3 regions of the Nonomuraea ferruginea genome follow, and region 1 is predicted to be linked to each of the others. Evidence: riboswitches for the same ligand, from Rfam matches in the RefSeq annotation. Region 1 holds a riboswitch; each other region holds the start of a gene.
What was found. A riboswitch is a leader RNA that binds a small molecule or an ion and turns the genes downstream of it on or off. The one in region 1 is predicted to bind cyclic di-AMP.
Positions count from the first base shown of each region.

Region 1 (7,053 bases):
CCCACGTCGCGCCGGCCCCTATCGAGAACGCGGCACCGGGGTTGAACAGCAGCCGCAGCTGGATCAGCTCCGGGATCACCGTGACGCGCTCGCCGCCGGAGAGCGCCGAGACCGCCCAGAGCTTGGACGCCTGGTCCACGGCGAGCACCGCCGCGGCGAGCACCAGCATCCATCCGTAGGGCCGCATGCCCCGTCCCGGCTCCCGGGACCCTCGTCCGATCGGCACCTTCGACCTCGCCATCCGATGACCGTTTCGCCCAATCTAGCGGCCACGCGAGGGGGAGACGCCCGATACGGCCGGGGTGACGAGGAGGGCCGGCGGGCGGGGCTTCAGTCGGAGTCGACGCGACCCAGCGGGTCGGCGCTCTCCAGCAACGCCGCGCGCGCCGCCGTCCAGCCGGAATCCTCCGGGTCGAGCGCGCTGCGCAGGTAGGCCGTGGTGAGCCGCTGGATCAGGGCGACCCGTTCGGGGTTCTCGTCCGTCGTCTCCGTGACGTCGCGGCCGACGATGCCGCCGAGCCCGTGCTCGGCCCCGAACAGCGTGAGCAGGCTCTTGCCGCCCGGGCTCAAGGTGTACGGGTCGGTGAACCAGTCCGGCCCCCGGACGCTCAGATGGGACTGGTCCCGGTCGCCCGCGACCACGAGGGCCGGTGTGGTCATGTGGCTGAAGTCCGGGTTCATGAAGGGCATGTGCTCGGCGGCGAACGGCGTCAGGTCGGCGCCGCCCCGGCCGGGTGCCGCGAGCAGCACACCCGCCTTGACCCTGGGGTCGGACAGGTCCTGTCCCGGCCCGCCTTCGGGATCGACGATCCGCGCGCCCAGCAGCATGCTCGCCGTCTGGGCGCCCCAGGAGTGCCCGGCCACGGCGACGCGGCTCCGGTCCAGACGCCCGCTCAGGCCGGGGACGGCGGCTTCGACCAGGTCGAGGTGGTCGAGTACGCGCTTCAGGTCCTCGACCCGGAACCGCCAGATCAGCGGTGTACGGGGATCGTCGGGCGGAAGGTTCAGCGTCCTGGAGTCGAGATGGGTGGGCTGGACCACCGCGAAGCCGTGGGCGGCCCAGAAGCCGGCCAGCGGGTCGTACCCGTCCATCGACCAGCCGAAGCCGTGCGAGAAGACGATGATCGGCAGGTCGCGCCCGGCGGCGGGCGCGGACACGCGCACCTGGAGGTCCTCACCCCGGCCAGGGGCCGGCAGCACCACCGGCCGCGCCGAGAGGACCGGGATGGGCGCGCCCTGGGCCGCGTGTGCGGGCGCGATGACTGATCGGCTCATAAGAAGGTCTTCCTCGTTCGTGGGTGAAGTGGCCGGCGTGGTTGGCCGGCGGGCGCCCGCTCTGGCATCATGAAGAAAGCGGGACAGCGTCCCGTTTGACGATACGGGACACTGTCCCGTTTAGCAACACCGGAGGCACGGCGCGATGAACGACGGCGAGCGGGGCGCGGGGCGCGCGGCCCGGCCCAAACGGGCGGACGCCCGGCGCAACGAGAAGAACCTGCTCGACGCGGCCGGAGAGGTCTTCGTCACGTCGGGCGTCGACGCGCCGATACGCGACATCGCGGCCAAGGCGGGCGTCGGCACGGCCACGATCTACCGCCACTTCCCGACGCGGGCGGACCTGATCATCGCCGTCTACCGGCACCAGGTCGAAGCCTGCGCCGAGGCCGGTCCGGCCCTGCTGACGACCAGTGCCACGCCGTACGCCGCCCTGGAGCGCTGGATCAACCTCTTCGTGGACTTCCTGGTCACCAAGCACGGGCTCGCCGCCGTCCTCCAGTCCGACAACGCCGGCTTCGACGCCCTGCACGCCTACTTCCTCGACCGGCTCGTGCCCGTGTGCGCCCGGTTGCTCGAAGCGGCGGCCGCCGCCGGCGAGATCCGCCCCGGCCAGGACGCCCTCGAACTCATGCGGGGCATCGGGAACCTCTGCGTCGGCGCCGGCGATCCCCGCTACGACGCCCGCCGCATGGTCGGGCTCCTCGTCGCGGGGCTGCGCCTCGACTAAGGGCCTCTCCAGGTCAGGAGACGGTCCACTGCTGGGCGTTGTTGCCGTTGCAGGTCCACTGCCGCACCTCGGAGCCCGGGGCGGTGCCGAAGTTGTAGTTGTCCAGGCACAGGCCGCTGTGCCGGTTGGTGAGGGTGGAGTAGCCGCCTCCCACGGACGTGACGCGCCATTGCTGGACGGCCAGGCCGTTGCAGGTCCACTGGCGTACCTCGGAACCTGGGGTGGTGCCGAAGTTGTAGTTGTCCAGGCACAGGCCGCTGTGCCGGTTGGTGATCGTGGAGTAGCCGTCGGCGGCCGGGGTGATCTGCCAGTCCTGCGTGGCGAGGCCGTTGCAGGTCCACTGGCGGACCTCCGCGCCCGGCGTGGTCACCCAGTTGTAGTCGTCCAGGCAGAGGCCGCTGTGCCGGTTGCGGATCCGCACCGTGGCAGGGGTGGGCTCGCCCGAGGGGCCGGGGATCACGGTCGAGGTCGAGACGGGGACGCCGAGGTCGGGCGTGCCGTCGGCGTTCCAGGAGATCTTCTGCACCCGGGTGGTGCGGGTGGTGCCACAGCCCTGGCTCGACGAGGAGTTGGCGTGGTAGGCGATCCAGGTCTCGGTGCCGTCGGGCGAGGTGAAGAAGGAGTGGTGGCCGGGGCCGTAGACGCCGTTCGCGTCGTTGCGCTGGAAGATCGGGCTGGGGAACTTGGTCCAGGACGCGGCCGACAGCGGGTCACCGCCGCGGTACTCCAGCATGCCGAGCTTGTAGTTGGGGCCGTTGCAGTGGCTGGCCGAGTAGGTCAGGAAGGTGCGGCCGCCCCGCTGCAGCGCGAAGGAGCCCTCGTTGACGGCGCCGTTCTGACGCTCCCAGTCCAGGGTCGGGGCCGAGATCCGCCTGCCGAACGCGCTCGCCGTCCACGGGTTCGACATCGGCGCGATGAACAGCGACTGCAGGCCGTCGGACGCGAACGCCGAGAACGTCATGTAGAGGTTGCCGTCGAGCTTGAGCAGGCTGGCGTCGATCGCCCATCCGTTGTCGGGCATCAGGTTGACGACCCCGCGGACGGTGTAGGGCCCCATCGGGTCGGACCCGGCGCTCTCGGCGACATGGGTGCGGCGGGGCAGGCTGCCCTGCTCCACCGAGTAGTACAGGTACCAGCGGCTCCCGACCATCTCCAGGTGCGGCGCCCACATCGTGTTGCCGCCGGTCCGTACGACGACCTGCTCGGGCGCGCTGCGCAGCCCGGCGATCGTCGCCGAGCGGCGCATGACCACGTCGGAGTTCCACGTCGTGGCGACGTAGTAGTAGAAGCCGTTGTGGAAGACCAGCGTCGGGTCGGCGCTGTTGGGCGTCGGGACGACGGGGTTGGTGAAGGACGGGCCGGGCGCCGCCTGGGCGCGGCCGGTCGTGAACAGGGCTGACAGGACGATCGTGACGACGGCGAGCGTCAGGATCCGGCGCGCCGTGCCCGGCAGGGAAGCCAACACGAGGACTCCTTGGGGGGTGGGGTCGACCAGTTGTGTTAGCGCTAACACAACTGGTTGCTTCGTCGTGCTCACTTGCTGGTGGAGAGATGTGTGCCAAGTGTTAACGCCAACACCACAACCGTCAAGGGCGCCTCCGCCGCCGGCTGGGAGGTGGGACAACCTTCAGAGTGCCTGAAGCTTCCGTTAAGCTTCAGTAACCCTGAAGGTTGGAGGATCGAACGTGAGGGATCACGTCCTGCTGTCCGTGCACGTCCTGGCGGCCATCGTGTTCGTCGGGGGCTCGGCCGTGGCCGCGAGCCTGTTTCCCCGCTACGCCCCCGTGGCGGGCCCGCCGGGCGAGGGCGAGCGCAGCCCGGCAGTGGCCGCCGCCCTGCACCGCATCACCCGCGGCTACAGCCTGTTCGGTCTGGTGGTGCCCGCCGTCGGCATCGTGATGGCCCTCGCGCAGGGCCGGATGGGGGAGCTCTGGATCGTCGCCTCGATGGCGCTGACCGGCGTCGCGGCCGTCCTGCTGGCCACCCAGATCTACCCGCGCCAGCGGGACGCGCTGCGCGACCCGGACGACGGGAGCCGGCTGCGCGCGCTGTCCATGCTCGCCGGCTTCTACAACCTGGTCTGGGCGGCCGTGGTCGTGCTGATGGTCGTCCGGCCGGGAGCGTGACCGGCGATAGCGCCGGTCAAATCCGAATTGTGGTGAGTTGCGACGTTTGTCAGATTGCATTACGTTGAGGCTTCATTTGCCCAGACCGTGCGTGCCCCACCCCCGGGGAGCGCACGGCCGCCGAATCCGTTCGCGGAGCCGGGGACCCATTCCCCTTGGGGTGAATCGGCGCACCACGCGCCGTAGGGCACTTCCACGCCCGAACCCGTCAGCTAACCCGGTAGGCGGCATGGAAGCTAGGAGCAAGCCCCCAGATGAACGTCACCCACCGGTTCGGCGGAGCGCTGATCAGCCTCGCCGTCGCCGCCGCGGCGTTGACCGCCGGCAGCACCGCCGCCCACGCCGCCCCGCCGGTCGCCACCCCCGTCGACGCCGCGCAGGCCGAAGCCGCCCCCGCCGTCCTGGCCACGGCCGCCCACCTGGTCGACGCCACCACCGGCCAGGTCCACTTCAGCAAGGAGGCCGACCTGCGCAGGCCGGTCGCCAGCCTCACCAAGATGATGACCGCGTACGTGGTGCTCCAGCGGGCCGAGCCCACCGACAAGGTCGAGGTCACCACCGCCGACGTCGGCTACGCCGCCAGGGGCGGCGCCGCGGTCGCCCACCTGCGCGCCGGCGACACGCTGACCGTCGAGGACATGCTGCACGCGCTCATGCTGCCCTCCGGCGCCGACGCCGCGCACGCGCTCGCGCGCACGTACGGGCCGGGCGTCGAGGGGTTCGTGGCCGCGATGAACGCCACCGCCCGGCAGCTCGGCATGAACGACACGCTGTACGTCAACGCGGACGGCATGCCCTACGGCGGCGGCGGCCACTCCACCGCCCGCGACCAGGTCCGCCTGGCCCAGAAGGTGCTGGAGAACCCGACCCTGGAGAAGGTCACCTCCACCCAGTACCACACCGTCCCCGCGACCTCCGAGCGCCGTTCGTACTCATGGCGCAACACCAACCGCCTGCTCGGCACCTCCGGCGCGCTCGGCGTCAAGACCGGCTACACCCGCGCCGCCGGTTACACGCTCGCCTTCGCCGCCGATCGGGGCGGCAGCCGGCTCGTCGGCGTCCTCCTCGGTGAGACCAGCTCCAGCCGCCGCTTCCAGACCGCCGAGGCCCTGCTCGGCTGGGCCGGCGCCGCGGCCGCACAGCGATAGCGGTCTCCGTGCGAGCGGCCCGGCCAGGGCCGCTCGCACGGACGGACCGCCGCACCCTCTAGGGTCCTGTTGAACATTTCAAGCCGCGTGAGAACGGGACCCCCATGAACCTCGCACTGTGGATCGTCGCGGGCCTGCTGGCCGCCGTGTTCGGTGTGGCCGGGCTGATGAAGCTGGCGCAGCCCAAGGAGAGGCTCGCGGCCGCCGGCCTGGCCTGGACGGAGGACTTCTCCGCCGGCGCGGTCAAGGCCATCGGCGGGCTGGAGGTGCTGGCCGCGCTCGGGCTGATCCTGCCGGCGACGTTCGGCGTCGTCCCGATCCTCACCCCGCTGGCGGCGGCCGGGCTGGTCATCGTCATGATCGGCGCCGCGGTCACGCACGGCCGGCGCGGGGAGCATCCGGCGATCGCCGTCAACGTGGTGCTGCTCGTCCTGGCCGCGTTCGTGGCCTGGGGCCGCTTCGGCCCCCATGCCTTCTGACGTGACAGCTCGGCCCGGGATTCACGGGTGCGCCGTCGAGACCCGCTCCACCAGGTCAGGCTGGAAGACCACGTGACGATGCTCGTGGCCGCCGGGGCTGTCGGCCTCCTCCAGCAGCATCAGCGCCGCGGTGCGGCCCAGCTGCTCGCGCGGCTGGCGGATCGACGACAGCGGCACGGCCGCCGCCGCGGCGAAGTCGATGTCGTCGTACCCGAGAATCGCCACGTCGGCGGGGACCCGCAGGCCGCGCTGGGTGAGCTCCTGCAGCACGCCCATCGCCACCAGGTCGTTCGCGCAGAACACGGCGGTGGGCCGCTCCTCGCGGGGCAGGCCGGCGAGCTCCTTGCCGGCCTGGCGGCCGGTGGCGACGGTGAGGTCCGGCAGTGGGATCACGGTCAGCTCGCTGTCCGGGCCCAGCACGCCGGCCAGGCCGTGGTGGCGGTCCTCCACCTGGCGGACGGGGAACGGCCCGCCGGCGAAGGCGATCCGCCGGTGACCCCGGTCGAGCAGGTGCCGACCGGCGAGCCGGCCGCCGAGCACGTCGTCCACCGAGACGGCGCACCCGTAGGAGTGGCGCGACGAGCTGTCGAACGTCACCACAGGGATGCCCCGGGAGATCAGCCCGCCCAGCCGCTCCCGCTGGCCCGAGGCGTTGACCGGGGTGATCAGCACGCCCAGCGGGCGCTCCTCCTCGAACATGCGCAGCAGCCGCGCCTCCCGGGCGGCGTCCTTGCTGCTGTTGACCACCATCACGTTGACGTCGACGTCCTGCGCGGCGGTCTCGACGCCGTTCAGCACGTCGATGAAGAACGGGTTGGTCAGGTCGAGCGCGACCACGGCGATCGTCGTGCTGCGCCCGGCCCGCAGCTGGCGGGCGGAGCCGTTGCGGACGTAGCCGAGCTGGGCCACCGCCGCCTCCACCCGCATGCGGGTCTCCCTGGCCACCATCTCGGGCCGGTTGAGCACGTTGCTCACGGTGCCGACGGAAACCCCGGCGAGTCGGGCGACGTCTTTGATGCTCGGCATCGTTCCTCGGTCATGAAGTGCGGCGGCGCTTGAACCGTATCAATGCTACGGGCGCCCCCGAGAGACCGCGTCTCAGCGCGGATCGCGCCGCAGCGGATGCTCGGGCGGCACCTCCACCAGCACGATCCGGTGCCCGTCGGGGTCGGCGATCCAGAGCTCGACCAGCCCCCACGGCTCCCGCCTGGCCTCGCGCAGCACGGTGACGCCCGCCCGCCGCAGCCGCTCCTCCTCCCGGCCCACGTCGCGGACCTGCAACCACAGCATCATGC
Region 1 covers NZ_BAABFD010000002.1:50,928-57,980, reverse strand. Annotated here, with positions in the region: gene ABD999_RS03560 (signal peptidase II) at 1-187, opposite strand, end outside; gene ABD999_RS03555 (alpha/beta hydrolase family protein) at 331-1,275, opposite strand; gene ABD999_RS03550 (TetR/AcrR family transcriptional regulator) at 1,421-2,005, shown strand; gene ABD999_RS03545 (family 43 glycosylhydrolase) at 2,019-3,470, opposite strand; gene ABD999_RS03540 (hypothetical protein) at 3,691-4,131, shown strand; cyclic di-AMP (ydaO/yuaA leader) riboswitch at 4,240-4,373, shown strand; gene ABD999_RS03535 (D-alanyl-D-alanine carboxypeptidase family protein) at 4,386-5,279, shown strand; gene ABD999_RS03530 (DoxX family protein) at 5,384-5,758, shown strand; gene ABD999_RS03525 (LacI family DNA-binding transcriptional regulator) at 5,780-6,784, opposite strand; gene ABD999_RS03520 (VOC family protein) at 6,857-7,053, opposite strand, start outside.

Region 2 (7,053 bases), on a different contig from region 1:
ATGATCAGCTGTCCCCACCCCCCGGTTTCCCAGAAGCAGGCCATGTCGCCCCTCACCCCCGCCCGAGAGCAACCCTCGCCGCCCAGCGGCGCGGTCTTCGTCGACCACAGCGGCCGGCGGAGGAGGTGGTTCACGATGGGCGCGGTCCTGGTCAGCACGCTCACCCTGGCGGCGACGGTGACGCTCGTGGGCGCGGTGCTCGCGGACACGCCGCTGCCGGCCGGCGGCTGGCCGAGCCGGCACGCGAGCCCGCCGCCCGGCGGCACGCCCTCCGACGACGCCGCTCCCGGCAGCGAGCAGGCCGAGCCGGAGCCGTCCCTCTCCCGGTCCAGGTCCCGGCGGGCGCCGACCCGGTCAGCGCCCACGCGCGCCTCCGGCCGGCGCACCACCGCCGCGCCCTCCCGTACGCGAGCCAAGAGCCCGTCCGCCCGCCCCGCCTCACCGTCCGCGCGGCCGTCCCGTACGTCCGAGCCCCCGGACACGGGCGTGGCCGTGGAACCCGAGACGGCCCGCGACACCACACCCCCCGGCGAGACCACCCCCACCCAGCAACCGGAGCCCGCCGCGACCCCCTCCCCGGACTCCAGCGACGAGCCCTCCCAGACCCGGAACCCCACCACCCCCGGAACCCCCTCATGACCCCCCGCCGCAGACGCCCCGTCCCACAACCGGACAGCGCGCCCGCGCCCGGATGGGGGCAGGCACACGACCCGGGTCTCGGCAGGACGATCGGGCAGGCGGCGGATCGGGTGCCCGGTCCGGCGTACGGGCGTGACGTCCGTCGGGGTGGGCGGCGGCGGGGCAGGAGGCGGGTGGCCGGGCGGGGTGTGGAGCCTTCGGGGCACTGGCTGATGTTGCTGGCCGGGGTGGCGCTGGCGGGGTGCGCGCTGACGCTCGACGGGTTCGTCAAGAACGTGGTCGGCGAGACCGGGCCCCAGCGAGGCGGCGGGGACCCGGCGTCGTGGCTGGAGCCGGTGCGCCGCAGCGGCCCGGTGCTCGACCTGACCGGGGACAAGCCGGCCGGCGCCCGCCCGAAGGCCCGCACGGTGGCGCTGACGTTCGACGACGGGCCCGACCCCGAGTGGACGCCGCTCGTGCTGGACGCGCTGAAGAAGCACGGGGCGAAGGCGACGTTCTTCACGGTCGGCTCGAAGATCGCCGCCCATCCGGAGCTGACCCGCCGGATCGTCGCCGAGGGACACGAGATCGGCAACCACACCTACACCCATCCCGACCTGTCCGCCGTCCCCGCCTGGCGGGCCGAGCTGGAGCTGAACCTCACCCAGAAGGCGCTGGCCGGGGCGACGGGGCTGCACACGATGCTGGCCCGCCCTCCGTACTCCTCGACCCCTGACGCCATCACCGGCGAGCAGTGGGACACCCTGGCGATGCTCGGCCGCGAGGGCTACCTGATCGCGCTGGCCGACCTCGACACCGAGGACTGGAGCAGGCCGGGCGCGGCCGGCATCGCCAGGGCCGCGTTCCCGCGGGGCGGGCGCGGGGCGGTGGTGATGATGCACGACTCCGGCGGCGACCGCGCCCAGACAGTCGAGGCCGTCTGCCGCCTGCTCGACCGGCTGGACCGGGCCGGCTACCGCGCCGAGACGCTGACCTCCGCGCTCGGCATGCCGTCGGCGCACCGGCCGGCCGCGCAGCCGGAGCGGATCGCCGGCGCCGCGCTCGGCCTGGCGCAGCGCGCGGCGAACGCGTTCACGGACGCGCTGTGGTGGGTGCTGTTCGCCACCGGCGTGCTGACGCTGGCCCGGCTGCTGCTCCTGGTGGTGCTGGCCCGGGTGCACGCCCGGCGCTCCCGGGGTCCGGGACCGGCCCTGACCTGGGAACGGCCGCCGGGGGTGAGCGTGATCGTGCCCGCGTACAACGAAGAGGCGGGGATCGCCGCGACCGTGCGCTCGCTCGTCGCGACCGCGTACCCCGGGCCGGTGGAGGTGCTGGTGGTGGACGACGGTTCCACGGACCGCACCGCCGAGGCCGCCGCCGGGCCGCGGCTGCCGGGAGTACGGGTGATCAGGCAGGACAACGCCGGCAAGGCCGCCGCACTGAACACCGGCATCCGGCACGCGCGCCACGAGTTCCTCGTCATGGTCGACGGTGACACGGTGTTCGAGCCGGACACGATCGGGCATCTCGTGCGCCGGCTCGCCGACCCCCGCGTGGGCGCGGTGAGCGGCAACACCAAGGTCGGCAACCGGCGCGGGCTCATCGGCCGCTGGCAGCACGTCGAGTACGTGATCGGCTTCAACCTGGACCGGCGCGCGTTCGAGCTGCTCGACTGCATGCCGACGGTGCCGGGGGCGATCGGCGCGTTCCGGCGCGGCGCGCTGGTCGGGCTCGGCGGGGTGAGCACCGACACGCTGGCCGAGGACACCGACCTGACGATGGCGCTGTGCCGGGCGGGCTGGCGGGTGGTGTACGAGGAGCGGGCGCTGGCGTGGACGGAGGCGCCCGCGACCCTGGGGCAGCTGTGGCGGCAGCGCTACCGCTGGTGCTACGGCACGATGCAGGCGATGTGGAAGCACCGCCGCGCGCTGGCCGAGCCGGGTCCGTTCGGCCGCCGCTGCCTGGGTTACCTGGCGCTGTTCCACGTGCTGCTGCCGCTGCTGGCGCCGGTGGTGGACCTGATGGCCGTCTACCACACGGCGGTCGGCGACCCGCTGCCGGCGGTGGCGGTGTGGGCCGGGTTCGTGGTGGTGCAGGCGGCGGCGGGCTGGTACGCGCTGCGGCTGGACCGGGAGCGGGTGTCGGCGCTGTGGGTGCTGCCGCTGCAGCAGTTGGTGTACCGGCAGCTGATGTATCTGGTGGTGTTCCAGTCGGTGGCGACCGCGCTGCTCGGGGTGCGGCTGCGCTGGCACACGGTGCGCAGGCAGGGCACTTTCGCGGCGCCGTGACGGCACCGGCGGGAGATTTTACCCGGAGGCCGGATTCCCTTACGTACAAGGGGTTTCGGGGGTGCTACCCCGGGTCCGAACCGCCAAACCGGATATGTCATACTTGCAATATTTTTGTCTGCATATATACCTTTTGCGTATTCGCGGTGATACCTCAACTCTGTTGCCGCATCGATTGACCGGACCGTGCGCTGTCCTGACGGTGTCCCCCTCACGCCAGGGCAGCGCACGGCCGCCGAATCCGCGTCTCGCGGAGCCGGGGACCCACTTCCTGGGGTGAATCGGACGCCAGCGTCCGTAGGGGACTTCCAACTCCGAACCCGTCAGCTAACCCGGTAGGCGGCATGGAAGCAAGGAGTCATTTCCTCATGCCCAAGCCTCGGCTTGCCGCTGCGCTGAAGTACCGTCCCAGCAACCGTCTCAAGTACGCCTTCGCCGGCGCGCTGCTGGCGGGGACCACCGCCGTCGCCAGCGTGACCGGCACCGCCATCGCCGCCACCGGCGGCGCCGCCGCCCCCGTCGAGCCGAACCCGGCCATCGCCCAGCAGCAGGCGGCCCAGCTCACGTACGGCCAGGACGTGTCGAACTACCAGCCCGACCACGACTGGGAGGCCAGCCCGGCCGAGTTCGGCATCATCAAGGCCACCGAGGGCACCGGCTTCACCGACAAGACCTTCGCCCGGCACTGGCAGGAGCTGGACAAGAAGGGCATCGTGCGCGGCGCGTACCACTACGCGCACCCGCGCAACAACCCGATCGCCGAGGCCGAGCACTTCCTCTCCGTGGTGAACTCCCAGCCCGCCAAGCCCGGCGACCTGCTGGTGCTGGACCTGGAGACGACCAACGGCAGGTCCGTCTCCGAGGTGAACGCCTGGGCCAAGGCCTGGCTGTCGCACGTCAAGGCCAAGACCGGCGTCACGCCGCTGTTCTACAGCGGCTGGCACTTCGCCGACACCTACGGCGCGGGACTGTCGGAGTACCCGCTCTGGGTGGCCCACTACAGCAAGCCCAAGGGCGAGATCACCCCGCCGGCGGACTGGAAGTCGTGGACCATCCACCAGTACTCCGACAAGCCCATCGACCACAACGTCTCCGCCCTGACCCCCGACCAGCTCCGCAGCCTGGGCCGTCCGGCCTGACCCGCTCTGTGACGCCTCCCGTTGAGGGAGGCGTCACAGTCGTCTCAGCCCTGGTGGATCCTGAGCCCACGCTCCTCCATGCGCCGCAGCAGCTCGGCCGGACCCACCGCCGTCTCCGGCAGCAGGTAGAACTCCTCCAGGATCGGCCCCGCGTCATCGGGCGCGGCCGCGTCCCAGATCACCTCGTCACCCGGCGCCGTGACCTCGAAGGTGAAGAACGCGCAGCACGCCTTCTCCCGCGCGGCGAGATCCCGTACCCACTCCTCGACCCCGTCACCGGCACGGAACCGGAACCGGATGCCCCCGGCGGTCCGCTCGCGTCCGGTGAGCGCCTCGCCGAACAGCCGCCGGTACTCGGCCAGCCGTTCCTCGGGGGTGTCGCGGGCGGTGGTCATGTCGCAGACGATCGGTGGGGTGTCCATGATGTGCTCTCCTTCCGTCACTTCCGGAGCGTAGAGTCTGGACCTAGGTCCAGGGTCAAGAGGAGAGCGGTGTGAAGATCGGCGAGGTGGCCCGCGAGGCCGGGGTCAGCGTGGACACGGTCCGCTTCTACGAGCGCCGCGGCGTGCTGCCGGCGGCGGGGCGCAGGCCGTCGGGCTACCGGGTGTTCGACGCGTCGGCGGTGTCCAGGATCCGCGCCGCCAAGGCCCTGCAGGAGCTGGGTTTCACGCTGGACGAGGTGGCCGGCGCCCTGCGCTCCCACGACGCGGGCGGCGCGACCTGCGCGAGCGAGCGGTGGCGGCTGGAAGCGGTGGTGGAGCGCATCGACGCGAGGATCGCCGAGCTGGCCCGGGCCCGCGACCTCGCCGCCCGGAGCCTCGCCGACTGCCGCTCCGGCGACTGCCGCTTCCCGACCGGCCTGTCCTTCTAGCGCGAGCCCTCGCCTGACTCGGCCAGGTCGGCCTCCTCCTTGGTCTTGTGCACGGTGCCGTCGGCGTGCTCGGGCGGCCCGTACGCCGTGTGGAGCACGAGCGGCGCGGCGCCGGTGTTGACGAAGTTGTGCGGGGTGCCCGCCGGGACGGCGACCAGGTCGCCCGCCTTCACCGGACGGACCTCACCGCCGACACGGGCCTCTCCGGTCCCGGAGACGAAGGTGAGGATCTGGTCGGTGTCCTCGTGCACCTCCTCGCCGATCTCACCACCCGGCGGGATGGTCATGGTGACGACCTGGACCTTCTCCCCGGTCCACAGGACCCGGCGGAAGTCGGTGCTCTCTTCGGCGACGGTGGCGATCGCGAAATGGTGCACGGTCGGCTCCTGTGTCTCGCGGTTCAAGCTGGCGTATGACTCTTGCCAGGACAAAAGCTGACATAAACGTAATGTCCGGCAGGCGGACACCGGGCGCGGTGCTAGTTTCGCCGTCATGAAGGTGCCGGAGAGGCTGCTGTGGGCCGTCGAGACCCTGGAGACGCGGCCGGGCGAGCGGGTTCTGGAGATCGGCTGCGGCCGCGGCGTCGCCGTCGGACTGCTCTGCGAGCGCTCCGCCTCCGTCACCGCGATCGACCGGTCGGCGACGGCGGTAAAGGCCGCACGCGAGCGCAACGCCCGCCACGTCGAGGCGGGCGCCGCGGTGATCGAGCAGGCCGAGCTCGACGGCGGCGGGCTGCCCGGCGGCCCGTACGACAAGGTGTTCGCCGTCAACGTGAACGTCTTCTGGACCCGCTCCCCCGCCGCCGAGCTGGCGGCGGTCAAGCGGGCGCTCGCGCCCGGCGGCTCGCTCCACCTGTTCTACGAGCCGCCGGGCGCCGCCAAGGCTCAGGAGATCGCGGTCAAGGTCGAGGCCGCGCTCGCCGGGTCCGGCTTCACGTCCACCACCCTGACGCACGGTCTCCTGCTGTGCCTGAAGGGTGAGCTCACCCCGTGACGGTGACCGTCAGGTCCCCGGTGACGGGCGCGCCGCCCGGCGTGCGGACCGTCAGCGTGCCGGTGTAGGTGCCGGGCCGGCTGAAGGTCCTGGCCGAGGTCACGGTGAAGGCGGCGTTGATCCGCATGCCGGGGATGCTTCCCTCCCTGGTGGTGGCCGGGGTCACGGGCTCCTGGACACCGTCGCTCCAGGTGACGGCCGCCTCCAGGCCGGCGGCGGTGTGGCCGGGCGCGGTGAGGGTCCAGGAGGCGCCGGTGGGCCGGCCGGTGCGGGTGCTCACCGATCCGCCGAGGATCTCCAGCCGCCAGGGCACGTCGGCGGTCGGGAAGAAGTTCGTGCCCTGCACGGTCAGCCTGCCGCCCATCTTCGCCAGGCGGTTCTTGAAGTCGGCGTAGTCCCGCTGGTCCTGGGGTGTCCAGCCGACCTCGGCGGTGGCGATCAGGCGCGGGTAGGCGTAGTACTGCGCCTGCTCGACGCGGCGGATGAACTCGCCCCACACCGCCGACTCCACGCCGAGCACGCTGCTCTCCTGGATGCCGGGGATGTACGTGCCGGGGTCCCAGTTGTAGTGGCGGTCCAGGCCGCACGGCCCGCCGCACGCCCAGGTGCCGCCCTCGGGCTGGCGCGAATCCTGCTTCTGCGGCACGTACGCGTGCGCGGCCGGGGAGAGCACGACCTGGGCGCCGCGGTCGTTCACGGCGGCGGCCACGGCGTTCCGGTTGCCGTTCCAGAACTGCACCACCGCGTTGTCCCGCGGCAGCGCGGTGCCGGCGTACTCGTTCCAGCCCACGACGGTCTTGCCGAGGGCGCGCACGTTGCCGGTGAAGGCGTCGACCATCTTGACGTAGTCCGCGTGGCTGGTCGAGAACGCCTCGTCGCCGCCGATGTGCAGGTAGGGACCCGGGGTCATGGCGGCGATCTCGGTGAGCACGTGCTCGGCGAACTCGTACGTGACCGAGCTGTGCGCGTCCAGGGAGGAGTAGCCGACGGCGCCGGTGCCGTTGTGCGGGACGGTGGTCTCGCCCGGCTTGAGTGCCGGCCGCGCGCCCGGGGTGTTGAGCTGCGGGACGGAGTGCAGCGCCGAGTTGACGTGGCCGGGCAGGTCGACCTCGGGGATGACGGTCATCCCGTGCTCGCCGGCGTA
Region 2 covers NZ_BAABFD010000024.1:78,178-85,230, forward strand. Annotated here, with positions in the region: gene ABD999_RS36475 (hypothetical protein) at 43-639, shown strand; gene ABD999_RS36480 (bifunctional polysaccharide deacetylase/glycosyltransferase family 2 protein) at 813-2,906, shown strand; cyclic di-AMP (ydaO/yuaA leader) riboswitch at 3,130-3,263, shown strand; gene ABD999_RS36485 (glycoside hydrolase family 25 protein) at 3,275-4,045, shown strand; gene ABD999_RS36490 (hypothetical protein) at 4,090-4,467, opposite strand; gene ABD999_RS36495 (MerR family transcriptional regulator) at 4,539-4,916, shown strand; gene ABD999_RS36500 (cupin domain-containing protein) at 4,913-5,293, opposite strand; gene ABD999_RS36505 (class I SAM-dependent methyltransferase) at 5,409-5,909, shown strand; gene ABD999_RS36510 (family 20 glycosylhydrolase) at 5,899-7,053, opposite strand, start outside.
Region 2: linked by a shared signal. The riboswitch ahead of ABD999_RS36485 (glycoside hydrolase family 25 protein) and the one ahead of ABD999_RS03535 (D-alanyl-D-alanine carboxypeptidase family protein) in region 1 are both predicted to bind cyclic di-AMP.

Region 3 (7,053 bases), on a different contig from region 1:
CGAAGACCGCCGAGCGGGGTTCCGCGACCTGGCGGCTCATCAAGGCCGAGAGCACGCTGTGCGTCCGGGACAAGGTCGGCCCCCTGTGGGGCATCGGCTTCCCGCTGATCCTGCTGGTCATCCTCGGCAGCGTCTCCGATCTGCGGACGCCTGTGGAGGGCGGCGGCGGCCTGACGTACTTCGACCTCTACGTCCCTGTTCTGGTTCTGTTCAACCTGGCCATCCTGGCCACGGCCTCCCTGCCGACCACGCTCGCGGGATACCGGGAGAACGGCGTGCTGCGGCGCATGCGCACCACGCCGGTCGGCCCGGCCCGCGTGCTCGCCGCCCAGCTCGTGGCCAACTTCGCCATCGCGGTCGTCGCGATGGTCCTGTTCCTCGCGGTGGCCGGGTTCGGCTTCGGCGTCGGCCTGCCGGAGCACCTTCCCGGTTTCGCCCTCGCCTGGCTGCTCGCGGCGGCCGCGCTGCTCGCGATCGGCCTGCTGATCACCGCGCTCGCGCCCGGGCGCGGCCCGGCCACGGCGATCGGCACGGTGCTGTTCTTCCCGATGATGTTCTTCGCCGGACTGTGGGTGCCGATCTCGCAGATGCCGCCGCCGCTGCGGGACATCGCCCACTACACCCCGCTCGGCGCGGGCATGGGGGCGTTCCAGGACGCGTACCAGGGTCACTTCCCGTCCGCCGTGCCGCTGCTGACCCTGGCGGCCTACGCGGTGGTGTGCGCGTCCGTCGCGATCCGCTGGTTCCGCTGGGAATAGCCGCCCGGAATAGAATCCCGCAAGGGAGAGGGAGCCTTGAAGACTTCGCCACAGCCGCCGTTCCTTCTGGTCAACGTGGTGCCCTACGCGCTGCTGGCGCTCCTCGTCGCGATCCTGCTGGTCGTGGAGGACTGGACGGGCTCCTTGCTCGTCGACCTCGGCCTGTGCGCCCTGGCCGCCGCGTGGATGCTCGGCATGTTCACCCTGCGTCCCGGCTGGTGGGGCCGGCCACGGACCATGGGGGTGTTCGTCGCGGGGCTGCTCGTGATCACCGCGGTCCTGGTGATCCGTCATCCCCTCTTCGGGCTCTTCACCCCCGCCGCCTACATCTACTCCTTCACGGTCCTGCGCTGGCCGTGGCGACTGCTGGGGGTGGCCGCCACCGCGGTCCTGGCCGGTACGGCGCAGGCGTCCAACATCCCCACGACCGACGTCCTCGGCCTGACGCTGGCCGTGATCGTCATCCCTTCAACATCGCCATGATGTGCGCCTGCGCCTGGGGCCTGTGGCTCGCCGAGAAGGAGGAGGAGCGGCGCGAGCAGACCCTCGGAGAGCTGAGCCGGACGAACCGGCTGCTGGAGGCGTCGCTCGCCGAGAACGCCGGCCTGCACGCCCAGCTGCTCGCCCAGGCCAGGGAGGCGGGCGTGCTCGACGAGCGCCGGCGGATGGCCCGCGAGATCCATGACACCCTGGCGCAGGGGCTCACCGGCATCATCGCGCAGCTCCAGGCGGCCGAGCAGATGCACGAGGTCCCGGCGCCGTGGCGCCGGCCCTTCGACGCCGTCAAGAACCTGGCGAGGGAGAGCCTGGCCGAGGCGCGGCGCTCGGTCGACGCGCTCCGGCCCGAGCCGCTGCGGACCGCGCGCCTGAGCGACGCCCTCGCCGACGTCGCCGGCCGGTGGTCGAGGCTGCACGGGCTCGCCGTTCACGTCACGACGACCGGCACGGCGCTGCCGATGACACCGGAGGCCGAGTTCGCGCTGCTGCGCACGGCCCAGGAGGCACTGGCCAACGTGGCCAAGCACGCGCACGCGACCAGGGTCGGCGTGACCCTGTCCTACCTGGACCACGAGGTCGCGCTGGACGTACGTGACGACGGCAGGGGCTTCGACCCCGCGGGTCTCGACACGGACGACGGGTCACCGCCGCCCCGCTGCGGCGGATTCGGCCTGACCATCATGCGTCAGCGCGTCGAAGGACTGTCCGGCACGCTGCGGATCGAGTCCGAGCCCGGAGCCGGCACCGGGATCTCGGCCTGCGTCCCCACCCTGCCGGCCGGGAGCCACGCATGACCGATCACACGGCCACGATCCGGTTGTTGATCGCGGACGACCATCCCGTCGTCAGGGACGGGCTGAGCAGCATGTTCGCCTCCGCGCCGGGATTCGAGGTGCTGGGCGAAGCGGCGGACGGCGCCACGGCCGTACGGCTCGCCCAGGCGCTCCGGCCCGACGTGATCCTGATGGACCTGCGCATGCCGGGCATGGACGGGTTGACCGCGATCAACGAGCTGACCAGGCTGGGCGTCACCGCGCGCGTGCTGGTCCTGACGACCTACGACACCGACACCCATGTCCTCCCGGCGATCGAGGCGGGGGCGACCGGCTACCTGCTCAAGGACTCTCCCCGGGAGGAGTTGCTGCGAGGCGCGCGGGCCGCCGCCAAGGGAGAGAGCGTGCTGTCCCCCTCGGTGGCGGCACGGCTGATGAACCGGGTCAGGACCCCCGCGCCGCAACTCCTCAGCCGTCGTGAGCTCGAGGTCCTCGAACTCGTGGCGGCCGGGAACACCAACCGTGAGGCGGCCGCCCGGTTGTTCATCACCGAGGCCACGGTCAAGAGTCACCTCCTGAACATCTACGCCAAGCTGGGCGTGGGGGACCGCGCCGCCGCCGTCACCGAGGCGTTCAACCGAGGGCTGCTCGTCCCGCGATGACGCTGGAGATCCCCTTCTCAGTGCATCGAGATGTGCACGTGGTCGAAGTGGTTCTCGGTGATGCTGCCCCGGTCGGACATGCCGCTCCAGCCCGAGCCGTGGTTGATCCGCTGCTTCCAGATCACGTACTTCACGCCGAGCTTGCCGCGGTTCTGCACGGCCCATTCGGCGATGCGGTCGCCGAGGGCCGTGTTGGTCCCCGACGGCATCGAGCCGCCGCTGCTCATCATGAAGTCGCAGGCCCGGCCCAGCGGATGCTCGCCGCTCGACCCGGAGCGGAAGCAGCCCACGCTGAACGGCAGGGCGAAGTTCTTCGCGATCTCGGTCTTCATCAGCCGGGTGCGGGGCGTGATGTTGTCGGCGCCCGACGGGAGCTGCGGCGCCCAGGTGCCGTCGGAACGGCGGCCGGTGGCGATCGGCACCAGATCTTCCAGCTTCTTCTCGATGTCCTTGATGACGCCCTCGGCCTCCTCGCGCTGGCCGGCCACCTCGGCGGCGTCGGACTCGATCTCCTTGGTCAGCGCCGTGGCCTCGTCGGCCGCCTTCTTCGTCTCGTCGCGGGCCTCGGCCACCTTGTCGACCAGCGCCTGCTGCTCGGCCGTGAGCTGCGCCAGCAGGGCGGCGTTGCGGCCGTCGGGCAACTGGATCAGGCTCGGCAGCTGCATGCCACCGCTCTGGTACTGCAGCAGGGCCAGCTCGGCGACCCGGTCCTCGGCGGAGCTCAGGGTCTGCTCGGCGGTGGCCAGCCGTTTGCCGGCCTCCTCCGCCGCCTTGCGGGCCTCGGCCAGCTCGACGCGCTTGAGGTTGTAGCGCTCGATCAGCTTGTCGACCTTGGCGTTGAGCTGCTTCAGCTCCTTGCGGAGCTGCTGCTCGCCGGGCTTGGGGTCCGCCGCCGCGGACGTGGTCAGGGCCGGGGCGAAAAGCACCGCCGCGGCGGTGACGAAACCGATGGCAAGATGCGCGGGGGACGCTGCCGCCACGTGATGGGTCCTCTCCCTCTGCCGGCCGGGTTAGCTGACGGGTTCGGGTACGGGAGCGCTCCCTACCACCGAAGTGGATTCACCCCAAGTGCAATTGGGTCCCCGGCTCCTGGGCAACTCGCCCAGGATTAGGCATGTTCACACGGCGCTTTACGGTCGTGCTGGAAGGGATAGTAGTGGTAGATCACAAGTAATGCGAGTCAAACGGAAATCTCTTAGTGATCTACCTGTGATCGAAGCGTGCGTGCGGCCTCTTCCGGGAGCACGTCGTTGACGAACGCGCCCATGGCCGACTCGGATCCTGCCAGATACTTCAGCTTGCCCGGGGCCCGCCTGATGGAGAACAGCTCCAGGTGCAGGTAGCCCAGCTCGCGGTCCTGCCGGACCGGCGCCTGGTGCCAGGCCGAGATGTACGGCATCGGCACCCCGAACAGCCCGTCCAGCGCGCGCAGCACCGAGGTGTAGAGCGGGGCGAACGCGGACCGCTCGGCCTCCGACAGCGCCGCCAGGTCGGGCACCTGCCGGTGCGGGTAGAGGTGCACCTCGAACGGCCAGCGCGCGGCCGCCGGCACGAACGCCGTCCACAGCTCGTTGGCCGCCACCACCCGGAGCCCGGCCTCCCGCTCGGCGGCCAGCACGTCCGCGTACAGGTTGCGGCCCTGTCGCCGCTCCGCGTACCGCCGGGCCGCCCCGAGCTGCAGCTTGGTGCGCGGTGTCACGTACGGGTACGCATAGATCTGCCCATGGGGGTGGAAGAGCGTGATGCCGATCTCCTCGCCCCGGTTCTCGAAGCAGAAGACCTGCTCGACGCCCTCCAGCGCGGACAGCTCGGCCGTACGGTCGGCCCAGGCCTCCATGACCAGCTCCACCCGGTCGTCGGAGAGCTGGGAGAAGGACGAGTCGTGCGTCGAGGTGAAGCACACCACCTCGCACCGCCCCATGCCCGGCCGGACCTCGCTCAGCCCCCCGACATCCTGATAAGTCCCGAGATTGCCGGAGAAGGAGGGGAAGCGGTTCTCGAACACGACCACGTCGTAGTCGTACGCCGGGATCTCCGACGCCCGCGCGTCGGACGACGGGCACAACGGGCACTCGTCGGGCGGCGGCAGGAACGTCCGGGTCTGCCGGTGGCCCGCCATCGCGATCCACTCCTCGGTCAGCGGGTCGTAGCGCAGCTCCGACGCCACCGGCCGCGGGTCCAGCGGCCGCCGGTCGATCGCGCTGCGGTCCGCGCCGTCGCTCCGGTCGAAGTAGATGAGCTCCCGGCCGTCGGCCAGCTCGGTGATGGTGCGCTTCACGCCGCCCCCTCTGCGATGATCAACTCTCCGGCCCTGTCGGCCAGCTCCCTGCGTGCCTCCTCGGGCAGCCCCGCGTCGCTGATGACCACGTCGGCCTCCGTCAGCTCGGCGATGGTGCTGATGCCGACCGTGTTCCACTTGGTGTGGTCGGCCGGCACCACGAGCCGGTGCGCGGCGCTGACCAGCTCACGGTCGGTCTCGGACTCCAGCAGGTTGGGAGTGGTGAACCCGGCGCGCAGGCTCATCCCGTGCACCCCGAGGAAGAGCGTGTCGACGTGCAGGCGGCGGATCGCGGCCACCGCGACCGGGCCGACGAGCGCGTCGGAGGGGGTGCGCACGCCGCCGGTGAGCACGACCGTGCGGTCGGCGCGGGCGTTGCGGTGGAAGACGTCGGCCACCGGGATCGAGTTGGTGATCACGGTGAGCTCGGGCACGCCGATCAGATGGTGGGCCAGCGCCCAGGTGGTGGTGCCGGCGGACAGGGCGACCGCGGTGCCTGGGCGCACGAGCTGGGCGGCGCGGCGCGCGATGGCCTCCTTCTCCTGCTGCTGCCTGGCCGACTTGGCGGTGAAGCCGGGCTCCTCGGTGGAGCCGGGGCCGACCGCGGTGGCGCCGCCGTGGACCTTCTCCAGCAGCCCCCGGTCGGCGAGCACCTCCAGGTCCCGTCGGATGGTCATGTCGGAGACGCCGAGCTCGCGCACGAGGTCGGCCACCCGGACACCGCCCTTGCTGCGCACGCGTTCGAGGATCGCCTGCTGGCGCTGCTGTGCGAGCACGCCCCCGCTCCTTCCAACAGATTCCACCAAATTATGACACGAATATGTTGGGGAATGTTAGGTAACCCCAGGCCTTGCCGGGAAGCCGGTGAAGAGGGACGTTGGGTCGGACCCGTACCCCGACCTCCGGGAGGTGACCGTATGGCCAGGCGCGCACGCAAAGGCAAGGCACGCAAGAAGAAGAAGGCCAACCACGGCAAGCGCCCCACCGCGCGCTGACGGACACCGCCGCCCGCCCGGCGGGCGGCGGGTCCTCGTTCACGCCGGCAGCCCGCTCAGCGCCTCGTCGATGCGCTCCTGCGGCAGCGCGAAGTCCTCCATCTCGCCCGACAGGTAGCGCTCGTACGCCGCCAGGTCGAAGTGGCCGTGCCCGCACAGCGCGGTCAGGATCACCTTCTCCTCCCCGCTCTCCTTGCAGCGCAGCGCCTCGGCGATGGTCTCGGCCAGCGCGTGCGTCGGCTCCGGTGCGGGCAGGATGCCCTCCGTCCTGGCGAAGCGCACCCCCGCCTCGAAACACTCCCTCTGCGAGCGGGTGACCGCCTCGAACATCCCCAGCTCGTACATGTGCGACAGCAGCGGCGACATGCCGTGGTAGCGCAGCCCGCCCGCGTGGATGGGGTCGGGCACGAAGTCGTGGCCCAGCGTGTGCATCTTCATCAGCGGGGTCAGGCCCGCCGTGTCGCCGAAGTCGTAGGCGTAGCGGCCGCGCGTGAACGACGGGCACGCCTCCGGCTCGACGGCGCGGATGACCGGGTCGATCTTCCCGGCCAGCTTCTCGCGCAGGAACGGGAAGACCAGGCCGCCGAAGTTCGACCCGCCGCCGGTGCAGCCGACGATGACGTCCGGCATCTCCTCCAACTGCCCCAGCGCCTCCTCGCCGATCACCGTCTGGTGCATGAGCACGTGGTTGAGCACCGACCCGAGCGCGTAGCGGGTGTCGTCGGCCGACGCGGCGACCTCGACCGCCTCGCTGATCGCGATGCCCAGGCTGCCGGGCGAGCCGGGGTACTCGGCCAGCACCTTGCTGCCGGCCTGCGTCACGGGCGACGGGCTCGCGTGCACGCTCGCCCCGTACACGCGCATCAGCGCCGAACGGTACGGCTTCTGGTCGTACGAGGCGCGCACCATCCAGATCTCGCAGTCGAGGCCGAACTGGGCGCAGGCGAAGGCCAGCGAGCTGCCCCACTGCCCGGCGCCCGTCTCGGTGGTGAGCCTGCGCACGCCCTCCTGGGCGTTGTAGTACGCCTGCGGGACGGCCGTGTTCGGCTTGTGCGAGCCGGCCGGGGAGACGCCCTCGTACTTGTAGTA
Region 3 covers NZ_BAABFD010000027.1:92,972-100,024, forward strand. Annotated here, with positions in the region: gene ABD999_RS38450 (ABC transporter permease) at 1-758, shown strand, start outside; gene ABD999_RS38455 (hypothetical protein) at 795-1,241, shown strand; gene ABD999_RS38460 (sensor histidine kinase) at 1,238-2,050, shown strand; gene ABD999_RS38465 (response regulator transcription factor) at 2,047-2,691, shown strand; gene ABD999_RS38470 (coiled-coil domain-containing protein) at 2,709-3,671, opposite strand; cyclic di-AMP (ydaO/yuaA leader) riboswitch at 3,677-3,816, opposite strand; gene galT (galactose-1-phosphate uridylyltransferase) at 3,887-4,969, opposite strand; gene ABD999_RS38480 (DeoR/GlpR family DNA-binding transcription regulator) at 4,966-5,745, opposite strand; gene ABD999_RS44040 (50S ribosomal protein bL37) at 5,887-5,964, shown strand; gene ABD999_RS38485 (TrpB-like pyridoxal phosphate-dependent enzyme) at 6,004-7,053, opposite strand, start outside.
Region 3: linked by a shared signal. The riboswitch ahead of ABD999_RS38470 (coiled-coil domain-containing protein) and the one ahead of ABD999_RS03535 (D-alanyl-D-alanine carboxypeptidase family protein) in region 1 are both predicted to bind cyclic di-AMP.